DNA from 3 places in the Methylobacterium sp. Gmos1 genome. Region 3 is predicted to be linked to each of the others. Evidence: riboswitches for the same ligand, from Rfam matches in the RefSeq annotation. Region 3 holds a riboswitch; each other region holds the start of a gene.
The links. A riboswitch is a leader RNA that binds a small molecule or an ion and turns the genes downstream of it on or off. The one in region 3 is predicted to bind thiamine pyrophosphate.
Positions count from the first base shown of each region.

Region 1: it holds a riboswitch for thiamine pyrophosphate, as region 3 does, so the genes downstream of both, ACS5PV_RS05865 (LuxE/PaaK family acyltransferase) here and thiC (phosphomethylpyrimidine synthase ThiC) in region 3, are expected to answer to the same signal.
Region 2: it holds a riboswitch for thiamine pyrophosphate, as region 3 does, so the genes downstream of both, thiO (glycine oxidase ThiO) here and thiC (phosphomethylpyrimidine synthase ThiC) in region 3, are expected to answer to the same signal.

Region 1 covers NZ_JBSNCC010000002.1:574,001-578,207, reverse strand. The annotation lists gene ACS5PV_RS05880 (AmpG family muropeptide MFS transporter) at 1-98, shown strand, start outside; gene ACS5PV_RS05875 (RidA family protein) at 106-516, opposite strand; gene ACS5PV_RS05870 (TetR/AcrR family transcriptional regulator) at 643-1,209, shown strand; TPP riboswitch at 1,257-1,355, shown strand; gene ACS5PV_RS05865 (LuxE/PaaK family acyltransferase) at 1,404-2,531, shown strand; gene ACS5PV_RS05860 (acyl-CoA reductase) at 2,528-3,982, shown strand; gene ACS5PV_RS05855 (ABC transporter ATP-binding protein) at 3,972-4,207, shown strand, end outside.
Region 2 covers NZ_JBSNCC010000011.1:104,871-109,077, reverse strand. The annotation lists gene ACS5PV_RS20520 (adenylate/guanylate cyclase domain-containing protein) at 13-1,260, shown strand; TPP riboswitch at 1,310-1,439, shown strand; gene thiO (glycine oxidase ThiO) at 1,506-2,708, shown strand; gene thiS (sulfur carrier protein ThiS) at 2,705-2,917, shown strand; gene ACS5PV_RS20505 (hypothetical protein) at 3,055-3,267, opposite strand; gene ACS5PV_RS20500 (hypothetical protein) at 3,342-3,581, opposite strand; gene ybaL (YbaL family putative K(+) efflux transporter) at 3,674-4,207, opposite strand, start outside.
Region 3 covers NZ_JBSNCC010000004.1:289,275-293,481, forward strand. The annotation lists gene ACS5PV_RS10470 (ATP-binding protein) at 1-1,111, opposite strand, end outside; gene thiC (phosphomethylpyrimidine synthase ThiC) at 1,123-3,018, opposite strand; TPP riboswitch at 3,077-3,188, opposite strand; gene ACS5PV_RS10480 (restriction endonuclease) at 3,331-3,705, shown strand; gene ACS5PV_RS10485 (hypothetical protein) at 3,754-4,167, opposite strand.

The DNA.
Region 1 (4,207 bases), on a different contig from region 3:
TCGTCCTGACCTCGCTCATCGGCGTGCCGGTGGCGCTGCTCGCCGTCTACGTCTGGGCCAAGGTCGGCATCTCCGACGAGGCGCCGGCGAAACCCTGAACCCGGGTCAGGCGGTGCCGGGGATGCGGGCGATCGCCTTGATCTCGAAGTCGAAGCCCGCGAGCCAGGTCACGCCGACCGCAGTCCAGTTCGGATAGGGCGCCTCCCCGATCACGCTGTCGCGCACCCGCATCACCGCGTCGAACTGCGCCGCCGGGTCGGTGTGGAAGGTCGTCACGTCGACGACGTCGTCGAAGGTGCAGCCCGCCGCCGCGAGCACAGCCGCGAGCCGCGCGAAGGCGAGCGCGACCTGCGCCTCGAAATCGGGCTCCGGCGAGCCGTCCTCGCGGCTGCCGACCTGGCCGGAGACGAACAGCAGGTCGCCGGAGCGGATCGCCGCCGAGTAGCGGTGCTTGTCGTAGAGGGCCTGCCGGCCGGGCGGGAAGACGGCGTCGCGCTTCGGGTGAACCTGGGCCATGGATCGCTGCCTCGAATTGAGATACGGAACGTATGCGAAAGAGCATGGATACGCGCCGTATGTCAATTCGCATACGTGACGTATGTCGAGGAATGGAGGGGCGGGGTGGCCGGGCGACGCGCGCAGATGATGGAGGAGACGCGGGAGAAGCTGATCCAGGCCGCCCGAACGGCCTTCGCCGAGAAGGGCTTCGCGGCCGCCTCGATGGACGATCTGACCGCCGCGGCCGGGCTGACGCGGGGCGCGCTCTATCACAATTTCGGCGACAAGAAGGGGCTGCTCCAGGCGGTGATCGAGCGGATCGACGCCGAGATGGCGGCCCGCCTTCGCGTCGTCGGCGAGCGGGCCTCCGATCCCTGGCGCGGCCTCCTCGACGAGTACCGGGCCTATATCGAGATGGCGCTGGAGCCGGAGATCCAGCGCATCCTGCTCCTCGACGGCCCGGCGGTGCTGGGTGACCCGTCGCTGTGGCCGAGCCAGAATGCCTGCCTCGCCGAGACGACCCGGCGCATCCGGGCCCTCGTCGCCGACGGGGCGATCCCCCCGGTGGACGCGGAGGCCGCCGCGCGGCTCCTCAACGGCGCCTCCCTGCACGCCGCCCTCTGGGTCGCGGCGTCGGAGGCGCCGGAGGCGACGCTGGCGAAGGCGCTCGACGCGTTCGGGCGGCTGGCGGAGGGGTTGGCGCGGGCTTGAGCCCAACTTGACACCCGCCCCCGCGCCCCGCACTGTCCCCGGCTCCCAGGGGGGCCTCGCGAGGAGGCTGAGATTCCGCCGGTCCGGACCCGTCCGGGCGCCGCGGTGACCCTATGAACCTGATCCGGGTCATGCCGGCGTAGGGATGCGGGACCGGCACGGCCGCAAGGGCCGATCCAGCCGTCCTTTCGCGCATGATCTCCGCCGGACTGCCCGTCGCCCGGGAGGGGCGCGAGGTGGCCGTGATGTCGCAAGCGGAGATCGTCGGGGCGCTCCTCGATTTCATCGGACGTCCCGGCGCGACCGAGGCCGAGTTCGAGGCGCTGGCCCTGCGGGTCTTCGCCTACCAGTTCGCCCACAACGCCCCCTATCGCCGCTTCGCGCAACAGCGCGGGCGCACGCCGCTCACCGTGCGGCGCTGGCGCGACGTCCCGGCGGTACCGATCAAGGCGTTCAAGGACCTCACCTTGAGCTGCTGCTTAGCCGACGAGGCCGAGCGGGTGTTCATGACGAGCGGCACGACCGGGAGCGGGCGGGGCCGCAGCTACCACCCGACGCTTCAGGTCTACGACGCCTCGATGCTGAAGGGCTTCGCCGCCCGGATCATGCGGGGGCGGGAGAAGATCCGGATGGGGATCCTGTTCCCGGACGAGGCGGCGCTGCCGAATTCCTCCCTCGCCCATTACCTGGCGCTGGCAAAGGCGCATTTCGGCACGGACGACAGCGCGGTCTTCGTCGGCCCCGGCGGGCTCGACCTCGACGCGCTGCTGACGGCGCTCGGTCAGGCCGAGGCGTCGGGCGAGCCGATCGCGCTGCTCGGCGCGACCTACGCCTTCGTGCCGGTGATGGACGCGCTGAGCGCGCAGGGCCGCCGCTTCGCCCTGCCGGCGGGAAGCTTCCTGTTCGACACCGGCGGCTTCAAGGGCCAGTCGCGCGAGATCGAGCCGGACGCGTTCTACGACGGGCTCTCGGCGGCCTTCGGCGTGTCGCGCAGCGACTGCCTCAACATGTACGGCATGACCGAGCTGAGCACCCAGTTCTACGATGACGGCAACGCGGTCTGCCCGCCGGTGAAGTCCGGCCCGCACTGGATCCGCAGCCGCGTCGTCGATCCGCTCACCGGCCAGGACCTGCCCGAAGGCGAGACCGGCGTGCTGGTCCACCACGACCTCGCGCACTTCAACTCCGTCTCGGCGATCCTGACCGAGGATGCCGGGGTGATCGCGCCGGGCGGCTTCAAGCTCCTCGGCCGGGTCGAGGGCTCGGCCTCGCGCGGCTGCTCGGTGGCGGTGGCCGAGTTCCTGGCCGCCGCCCAGGGATGACCATCGTGGAGCAGGCCGGCCACCTGCCGGGGATCCCCGCCGAGAGCATCGGCCGGCGCGTCGTCGAGCACCGCGCCTGGGGCGAGACCGTCGCGGTGGCGCTGCCGGACCTCGACGCGGCCCAGGCGGCGGCCCTGTGCGGGCACATCCGCGCCCGCGCTCGCGACACTCTCAAGCGCATGGAGACCGCCCGGGTCGTCGCGGCGATCGACCGGGCGAGCGCCTGCCTGCTCGACCGCGCCCATCCGTTGCGCCGCAAGGCGGAAGCACTCCTGCCGGTCGTCACCGGCTACGACCGCGAGACGGTGCGGCTCGGCCTGTCGAGCTACCTGAAGACCTTCCGGCGGCCGCAGCTCATGCGCTTCCTCGCCGAGGATTTTTCCAATCCCGCCGTGCTCGACGGCTTCCAGCCGGCGGTGAAGGGCGGGTTCGTGCGGGCGACGGCGCCCGACCTGCTGCTCCACGTCTGGGCCGGCAACGTCCCGGCCCTGCCGCTGTGGAGCCTCGTCTCGGGGCTGCTGGTCAAGGCCGGCAGCATCGGCAAGCTCGCCTCCGCCGAGCCGCTGACCGTGGGCTGGTTCGCGCATCTGATCGCGCAAGCCGACCCCGAGCTCGGCGAGTGCCTGGCGGTGACCTGGTGGAAGGGCGGAGAAGGCGGGGCGGAGGCCGCCTTCCTGGGTCAGGCCGATTGCGTCATGGCCTATGGCGGCAACGAGACGCTGTCCGCGTTGCGCGCCAGGGTGCCGGTCACGGCCCGGTTCCTGCCGCACGGCCATCGCATCGGCTTCGCGATGGTCGCCCGCGAGGCGCTCGACAGCCGCCGCGCCGGGCCGCTGGCGCGGCTCGCCGCCCACGACGTCGTGCGCTACGAGCAGCAGGGCTGCTACGCGCCGCAGATGCTGTTCGTCGAGCGCGGCGGTCCGGTCGCGCCGGACGAGTTCGCCCGCTACCTCGCCCACGAGCTCTCGGCGCTCGCGAGCCGCCACCCGCGCCGGCGGCTCGACGCGGGCGAATCCTCGGCCATCGCGGCTTGGCGCAGCGCCCACGAGATGCGGACCCTCGACGGGGGCGCGACGCTGCTCGGCGATCCCTCCGATCCGTGGAGCGTCGTCGTGCTCGATGCTCCCGCGAGCTTGAGCCCGTCCGGCCTCAACCGCAGCGTGGCTTTGGTGGCGGTCGACGCCCTGTCGGACGTGGCGGCCCTGGTGGCGCCGCACCGCGCGTACCTCCAGAGCGCCGGCATCGCCGCCGCCCCGGCGCGGCTGTTCTCCCTCGCGGAGGATCTGGCGGCGGTCGGCGTCACCCGGATCACCGCGATCGGCCGGATGACCGCGCCGGAGGCCGGCTGGCACCATGACGGCCGCTTCAGCCTGCTCGACCTCGTCACGATGACGGAGATCGAGGCGAGCGCCGAGGCCGCGGCGGAAGGCTTCGCGCCCTATGCCGATTGACGCCCATCTCGCCCTCGACGGCGTGCGCTACCGCTTCCCCGGCGATCCCGGCGACACCGTCGCGGGCGTCGACTGGGCGATTCCCCGCGGAGCGATCCACTGCCTGCTCGGGCGCAGCGGCTGCGGCAAGACCACCCTGCTGAAGCTCGCCGCCGGGCTCCTGGCGCCGGATGCCGGCACGGTGCGGATCGGCGGGGAGCCGGTGCGCGGCCCGGCCCCCGGCGT
Region 2 (4,207 bases), on a different contig from region 3:
CATGTCAGAGCCATGCACGACCAGCCTCGCCCCAACTCCGCTCCGACGCCCACGGCCGCGGCGGACGGGTCGGAGGCGAGCGACATCCCGATCGGCCTGTTCCGCGAATGCGTGGCGTTGCGCGACTGGCTGCTCAGCGAGGGCGCAAGGCTGCCTGAATCCGGCGACCTCCTCGCCGGCATGGCCGAGCGGCTGAATGACCTCGGCGTGCCGGTCGACCGCGCCACCACCGCCATCGACGCGCTGCACTCGGACTATTCCGGCGTCGGCCGGTTCTGGACCCGGGAGGACGGCGTCAGCTTCCGGCTGTTCCCGCACGGCGAGGCGACCGAGAAGGCGCTCGCCCGCAGCCCTTTCGCCTACGTCTACGCCACCGGCGAGTGGCTGATCCTCGACCTGCGTGAGACGCCGGACGACCGCTTCAGCATCGTCCCGGAGCTCAAGGCGGCGGGCTACACCCACTACATCACCGTGCCGCTGTTCTTCACCAACGGTACCAAGAACGGCGTCACCTTCGCGACCCGCGACCCGCGCGGATTCGGCGACGACGACCTAGCGATCCTGCGCTTCATCGTGCCGACCCTGTCGGCGGTGATGGAGATGCGCGGCCTCAACGCCCGGCTCGACCACGTGCTGCGGGTCTATGTCGGCGACGGACCGCACCAGGCGATCCTCGCCGGCTTCATCCGCCGGGGCCAGGTCGAGCGGATCCGCTCGGCGATCCTGTTCGCCGACATGCGCGGCTACACCCGCCTCACGGACGCGCTGCCGCCAGAGGCCTCGGTGGAACTGTTGAATTCCTACTTCGACTGCCTGGTGCCGCCGATCGAGAGCGAGGGCGGCGAGGTGCTGAAATACATGGGCGACGGCTTGCTCGCGATCTTCCGCGAGAGCGGCGACGATCTCGGCGGCGCGGCGCAAGGCGCGCTCTCGGCCGCGCAGGCGGCGTTGCGCCGCGTCGAGGACGCGAACCGTGCCGGGCGGTTTCCCACCCGTATCGAGGTCGGCATCGCGCTTCACCACGGCGAGGCGGCCTACGGCAATGTCGGCTCGGGCGCCCGGCTCGATTTCACGGTGATCGGTCGCGACGTGAACCTCGCCAGCCGGCTTGCCAAGCTCAACAAGGTGCTGTCCGAGCCGCTGCTGATGTCGAAGCCCTTCGTCGACTTCCTGTGGGGCGACCCCGAACTGCTCGGCACCCATCCCCTCGACGGCTTCGCCGAGGAGATGGCGATCTATCGTCCGGGCAAAGGCGGCTGAGGAGCGGCTGCAGGGTGGTTGACGGCGGGCCCGTCCCCCGCCAGATAGCGGATGTTCCAGGGAGATCCCCGACAAGGGGCTGAGACACCGCTGGACCGTCCCTCGGGCCCGGTCAGCGCGGAAATCCTTCGAACCTGATCCGGCTCATACCGGCGTAGGGATTGGACAGGGTCCTCTCGGCCCCCTCGCGCATCATCCGGCCACCGGGCGCAGTCCACTCTCTTCGGGCCACCGTGGAGACGAGGGTGCAGGCGCAGACGATCGGACGGCGGGGCGGGACCCCGGACCCGGAGAGCGACCGGCTGCTGGACCGCGTCGACGTGGCGGTGATCGGCGCCGGGCTGATCGGCCTGTCGGTCGCGTGGCGCCTGGCGCGCGCCGGTCTCGCGGTCGCGGCGATCGAGCGCGGCCGAGCCGGGGACGGCGCCAGCCTCGCGGCCACCGGCATGCTGGCGGCCGCCGCCGAGCACGAGCCCGGGGGCGAGGCCCTGTCGCCGCTCTGCCTCGAGAGCCAGCGCCTCTGGCACCCGTTCCGCGACGAGCTGGAGGCTAAATCGGGCCTGTCGATCGATTACCGCCGCGAGGGCACCCTCGTGATCGCGCTCGGCCGCGACGAGGTCGAGCGCCTGCGCTTCCGCTACGACTTGCAGCGTCGCGACGGGCTGTCCGTCGAGTGGCTGTCCGGCCCCGCCATCCGGGCTCGCGAGCCGGGCCTGCGCCCGACCGTCACGGCCGGCATCTTTTGCGCCGACGACCACCAGGTCGATCCCGCCCGCACGATGGCCGCCCTGCGCCGGGCGCTTCGCGCGGCCGGCGGGCGCCTCGTCGAGGCGACCACCGTCACTGCGCTCACCCGCGAGGGCGGCCGGGTCACCGGCGTCGAGACCTCCGCCGGCTCCGTGAAGGCCGGCACCGTCGTGCTCGCCTCCGGCGCCTGGGCCGGGGAGGGGAGCCTGGTGCCCGACCTCGCCTTGCCGGTCCGCCCGCTCAAGGGCCAGTCGATGGCGTTGCAGATGACCCCGCGCAGCGGGGTCCTCTCCCACGTGGTCTGGACCGAGCAGGTCCATATGGCACCGAAGGGCGACGGCACGCTCATCGTCGGCGCCACCGTGGAGGAGACCGGGTTCGACCCGCACCTCACCGGCGGCGGGCTCTTCGCCCTGCTGGAGGGCGCCCGCCGGGCGCTGCCCGGCGTGGAGGAGATGCGGGTGACGGGAATCTGGAGCGGCTTTCGCCCGACCTCCGACGACGACGCCCCGATCCTCGGCGAGGCCCGGCCCGGCCTGGTGCTCGCCACCGGCCACCACCGCAACGGCTACCTCCTGGCCCCCGTCACCGCCGAGGCCATCGCCGGCCTGATCCTGCGCGGTGAGACGCTGCCGGTGGCGGCACCCTTTGGCCTTGCCCGGTTCGCGCCGGGACATCCCATTCAAAGCGAGACGGCATGAAGCTCTTCGTCAACGGCGAATCCCGCGATAGCGAGGCCGCCACCCTCGACGCCTTGTGGCGCCAGGAGACCGCCGACCTGGATCTGCCCGGCCCCCAGGGCTTCGCCATCGCGCTCAACGGCGCGGTGGTGCGCCAACGCGACTGGGCGACGACGGCGCTCGCCGAGGGCGACCGCGTCGAGATCGTGCGGGCGATGCAGGGGGGGTAGGGGACACGTCCGGGCCGGTCTCACCCCGACCCTGTCCCGGATCTCCCCCCTCCGACGCTCCAGTCGTCCGGGGACAGGGCAGCGGCTCGCGACAGGCCCCACGATCGCCGCGGCGCTGCGCTCCCGATGCGTTGTCGTCAGAAACCCCAGGTCCGCCACACCGACACCGCCGCTGCGACCAGCACGGCGAGCCAGGCGCCGGCGACCAGCGTCAGGACGCGCCGGCGGCCGGAGCGGGGCCGGTTGTCGTTGGCCGCGCGGCGCAGCCGGACGGCCGCGGCGGCGTAGCCGTGGGTGGACGCCGCGATCGTGGCCGGGCGGGCAGGGGCGGTCTTGCGCAGGCTCGTCATGGCGATTCGTGCTCGTCGAGCGACGAATAGCACGCGCCCGCGCGGAGCGTGAGCCGGCCGAACGACGCAAGCCGTCAGGCCGAGAGCCTGACCGGGCGGGCGGCTCTCCGCGGAGCGTGGTCGTCGATCCAGTGCGGGCTGAGCACGGCACCGTCCTCGGTCACGATCCAGGGTAGGGCCTCGGGATCCTGGCCCTCGACGGCCGCCACGAGGGCGGCGCGCAGGGTGGGGTAGCGGCGCGATTCCCGCGGTCCCGGCGCGGCGCGCGTGCCGTGCCACACCATCAGCTCGGCCGGACGCTCCATCTGCGGCATCCTCGGACTCCTCTCGCCGGACCGGGAGAGAGTGGCGGATGCCGCGTGAGGCGGCGCTTACCGGCGGATTGCGATTCGGTCATGAAGCCGCGTCACGATTCCGCCGGCGCCTCGCGGTGCGGTCGCAGCTCCGGGGCGCCGAGCTCGGGCTCGGCCTCCGCCGCGGGCTCGGTCCGGCTCTCGGCCCGGCTGGTGTCGATGAACAGGCGCGCCTCGCCCTCGCTGAGACCGAGGCTGCGCAGGGAATAGAGCGCCATGCCGAAGCCGACCTCGCGCTCGGCCATCAGCACCAGCCCGACCCTCTCCTCCTCGAGGGCGCGCCGCTCGCTGTCGCTGTGGGTGCGCACCACGGTGTCAATCCCCGGATTGGCCTCGCGGGCGATCTCGATCAGGCGGCGGGCCTGGTGCGCGTCCGGGCTCGCCACCACGAGCAGGCGCGCCCGCGCGATATCCGCCGCATCGAGGATGCCCGGCGCGCCGGCATCGCCGAACACCGCCGCGATGCCGGCAGTTCGCAGCTCCTCGACCCGGCGCCGGTCGCGCTCCACCACCACGAAGGGCAGCTCCCAGGCCGCCAGCGCCTTGCCGATCGCGCCGCCGACCCGGCCGTAGCCGATCACCACCGC
Region 3 (4,207 bases):
GGGTCTCGGCGCGCAGGGTAGCGGCGGCCCGCGCCCGCTCGGCCGCCCGCTCGCGCTGGCGCTGGGCCGCCCCCGCGATCTCGGCGCTCACCGCCGCCACCTCCGCCGGCACGCCGTCGAGGACCGGCGTCGTGCGGCCGGCGCCCAGCGCCACCGCCTGGTCGCGCAGGGCCTGGAGCGGCGCCGCGATGCCGCGGGCGAAGGCGAAGGCGAGCAGCGCCGCGACCGCCGCCAGCATGCCGCCGAGGCCGGCAAACCACACCAGCGACGCCCGCACCGGCGCGGCCAGCGCCTCCTCCGGCACGCCGACGGCGACGCGCCAGTCCGGCACGCCGGCCCGCGCATAGGCGACGAAGAACGGATCACCCTCGAGCGAGGCGCCGCGCCAGCTGCCCTCGGCCCCGTCGGCGGCCCGCAGCTCGTCGGGGGCCTGGGTGCCGGTGAAGCGCTCCGGCGCCCGGGTGCGGGTCAGCACCCGGTGGTCGCGGTCGATCACGGTCAGCACCCAGGACTTCGGCACGCCGCCGGAGGCCAGCACGTCGCGGATGCGCGCGGTCGGCAGGGAGAAGGACAGGAGGTAGAGCACCGCGTCGCCGCCGCGGCGCACCACCGGCACCGTCACCCGGAAGCGCCCGTCGACCACGCCCGAGACCGCCGGACGGCCGCCGAGGGCGCTCGCATCCGCCGCGTCGAGGCGCTCCGCCATCGGCTCGGCGCCGAGATCGATCAGGCGCCGCCCGTCGGGATCGCGCAGGGTCGCCGGCAGGCCGCTGCGGCGGTTGAGCTCCTGCATCTGCTCGCGGAACGCCGTGACGTCGCCGCGCTGGAGCGCGTTCGACAGGCTCAGGGCCTCGAGCGTCGCGATGAGGCTCGCGACCTCGCGGTCGACGGCGGCCGCCTCCATCCGGGCGCGGCCGAGCGCGTCCGCCTCCAGGCGCTCGCGGGCGGCGCCGGCGAACTGCCACAGCACCACGGCGCCGAAGATCAGGATCGGCACCGCCAGGCCGAGGGCGAACACGACGAGGCGGCGCACGATCGAGCCCGGGCGGGCGCGCCCGGTCTCGGGTGACGGGGCAGGCCCCGGCGGGGCCGCGGGGGCCTGCATCAGCATGGAAGGTGGTCCTACTCGCCGGGTTCGACGTAGAGCCTCCCGCCTCCGCCCAAGAATTCCGCCGATTTTTGGGCCATGCCGGCCGCCCGGGCCGCTTCGCTCAAGGGTGTGGCCTCCTCGACCACGGCGCTCGCCGCCTCCATCGCCAGCACCTCGGCTCGCAGGTCCTGGGTGATCTTCATCGAGCAGAATTTCGGCCCGCACATCGAGCAGAAATGCGCGACCTTGTGGGCGTCCTTCGGCAGGGTCTCGTCGTGGTAGGCCCGCGCGGTGTCCGGATCGAGGGAGAGGTTGAACTGGTCCTCCCAGCGGAAGTCGAACCGGGCCCGGGACAGGGCGTCGTCGCGCAGCTGCGCGGCCGGGTGGCCCTTGGCGAGGTCGGCGGCGTGGGCGGCGATCTTGTAGGTGATGACGCCGGTCTTGACGTCGTCGCGGTTCGGCAGGCCGAGATGCTCCTTCGGGGTCACGTAGCAGAGCATCGCGGTGCCGAACCAGCCGATCATCGCCGCGCCGATGCCCGACGTGATGTGGTCGTAGCCCGGCGCCACGTCGGTGGTGAGCGGGCCGAGGGTGTAGAACGGCGCCTCGCCGCACTCGGTCAGCTGCTTCTCCATGTTGACCTTGATCTTGTGCATCGGCACGTGGCCGGGGCCCTCGATCATCACCTGGCAGCCCTTGCCGTGGGCGACCTTGGTCAATTCGCCCAGGGTCTCCAGCTCGGCGAATTGCGCCGCGTCGTTGGCGTCGGCGATCGAGCCCGGGCGCAGCCCGTCGCCGAGCGAGAACGACACGTCGTACTCGCGGCAGATGTCGCAGATCTCCTCGAACCGCTCGTAGAGGAACGATTCCCGGTGCCCGGCGAGGCACCAGCGCGCCATGATCGAACCGCCGCGCGAGACGATGCCGGTGACGCGCCGCGCCGTCAGCGGCACGTGAGCGAGGCGCACGCCGGCATGGATGGTGAAGTAGTCGACGCCCTGCTCGGCCTGCTCGATCAGGGTGTCCTTGAACACCTCCCAGTCGAGCTTGAGCGGATCGCCGCCGACCTTCTCCAGCGCCTGGTAGATCGGCACCGTGCCGATCGGCACGGGGGCGTTGCGCAGGATCCAGCCGCGGATGTTGTGGATGTTGCGGCCCGTCGAGAGGTCCATCACCGTGTCGGCGCCCCAGCGGATCGCCCACACCATCTTCTCGACCTCTTCCGCCGCCGAGGAGGTGACGGCCGAGTTGCCGATATTGGCGTTGATCTTGACGAGGAAGTTGCGGCCGATCGCCATCGGCTCGAGCTCGGTGTGGTTGATGTTGGCCGGGATGATCGCCCGCCCGCGCGCCACCTCGTCGCGCACGAAGTCCGGGGTGATGAAGGGCGGGATCGCGGCGCCGAAGCTCTCGCCGTCGGCGATGGCGTGCCCGGCCTGGGCGAGCATCTGCTCGCGGCACAGGTTCTCCCGGTGGGCGACGTAGATCATCTCCTCGGTGACGATCCCGGCGCGGGCGAACTCGTACTGCGTGACCATCTGGCCCGGGGCGCCCCGGCGATGGGTGCGGGCGGCCGGGCACGGCGCCACCAGCCGGTCCGCGCTCACGAAGCCGTTATCCTCCGGCCGCACCGCCCGGGGGGCGACCGCCGCATAGCCGCGGCGCTCGATCCAGGGCGCGCGGATCTCGGGCAGCCCGGCCGCGAGGTCGATGCGCGCGTCGGTCTCGGTGTAGGGACCCGACGGATCGTAGACCCGCACCGGCGCCTCGGCCGGATCGGAGAGCGCGATCTCGCGGTAGGGCACGCGGAGGTCGGGGCGCTCCTTCGGCGAGGCGTAGGCCTTCGCCGAGCCGGTGACCGGCCCGGTGGTGACGCTGTGCGGCAGGTCCTTTTCGGGCAGGTCTTTCGCGAGGATGGGTGCGTTCATGGATCTCTCCCGGGGAGACGATCCGGCCTCGGGGCGCGAGGACGCACGGGTCACGTCGATCATGGCAGGTTCCCGTCCCTCCGCCGGTACGAACCGGATCAGGTTCAAGGGTCGGGACGCGCGCTCGTCCAATCTCAGCCCCAGCTGGCGGGGCTCCCCTCGGTAACGGGGGTGACTGTCGGGTGGCGCGGGAGGTTTGTCAATCGCGCCCGGTGAGAGCGCCGCTGCGGCATCCCGGCCGCAATCTTGAAACGCTTCAGGGCCGTGACCCAGATATAGGAGAGACGATCTTCGACCATTCGGGAGCAGAGCTTGGGACGCCGTGACCGGCGCTGGCGCGACGACGACCCCTCCACCCACGGCCCGGGCACCCGCGACGCGGTGATCTGCCCGCTCTGCGAGCGGCCGATCCCGCCCGGCGCCCGCCAGAGCAAGCACCACCTGACGCCGAAGCTGAAGGGCGGCACCCACGGCGAGACGGTGCAGCTGCACCAGATCTGCCACTCGGCGATCCATGCCCGCCACAGCGAGGCCGAGCTGGCGCGCCGCCTCAGCGACGTCGAGAGCCTGCGGGCCGAACCCGAGATCGCCCGCTTCCTCGAGTGGGTCCGCACCAAGCCCGACGACTTCCACACCGCGACGCGGATGACCCGGACGCGGCGGGACGCGCGGCGGAGCTCCCGGTAAGCAGGCGAGGTCGCCGGCGAGACGATGGCGCGGCGACCGCGCGAGGGATCAGTAGCGGCCCGGCAGGCGCGGCACCTTGGTGCCGGGCTTCTCGATCGGCTCGGCGCAGGAATAGACGAACTCGGTCTGGAGATCGGTGAACACCGTCTCGCCGACGATGGTGCAGGTCTCCCGCGCCGTCTCGTTGAGGTAGGCCGCTGCGGCCTCCGAGAAGCGGCGCCGGCGGGTGAGCGCCGGGTCCTTGCCCTCCAGGCCGCAGCCGGCGATCTCGCGCAGGTGATTGGAGACGATCAGGACCTTGCGCTGCTGGCGCTGGTCGTAGACCTCGTAGGGGTCGTTGCAGCCGATCGTGACGACCTGCGGCTGGAGCCCGACATAGGTCTTCGAGATGTAGGAGAATTCGGTGCAGCCGGCCGCCGCCCCGACGGCGACGAGCGCGAGCGCCCATGGTCCTGTCCGCATCCCCGGTCCTTCCCGCATCCTCGAGCCCAGCTTTGAGCCG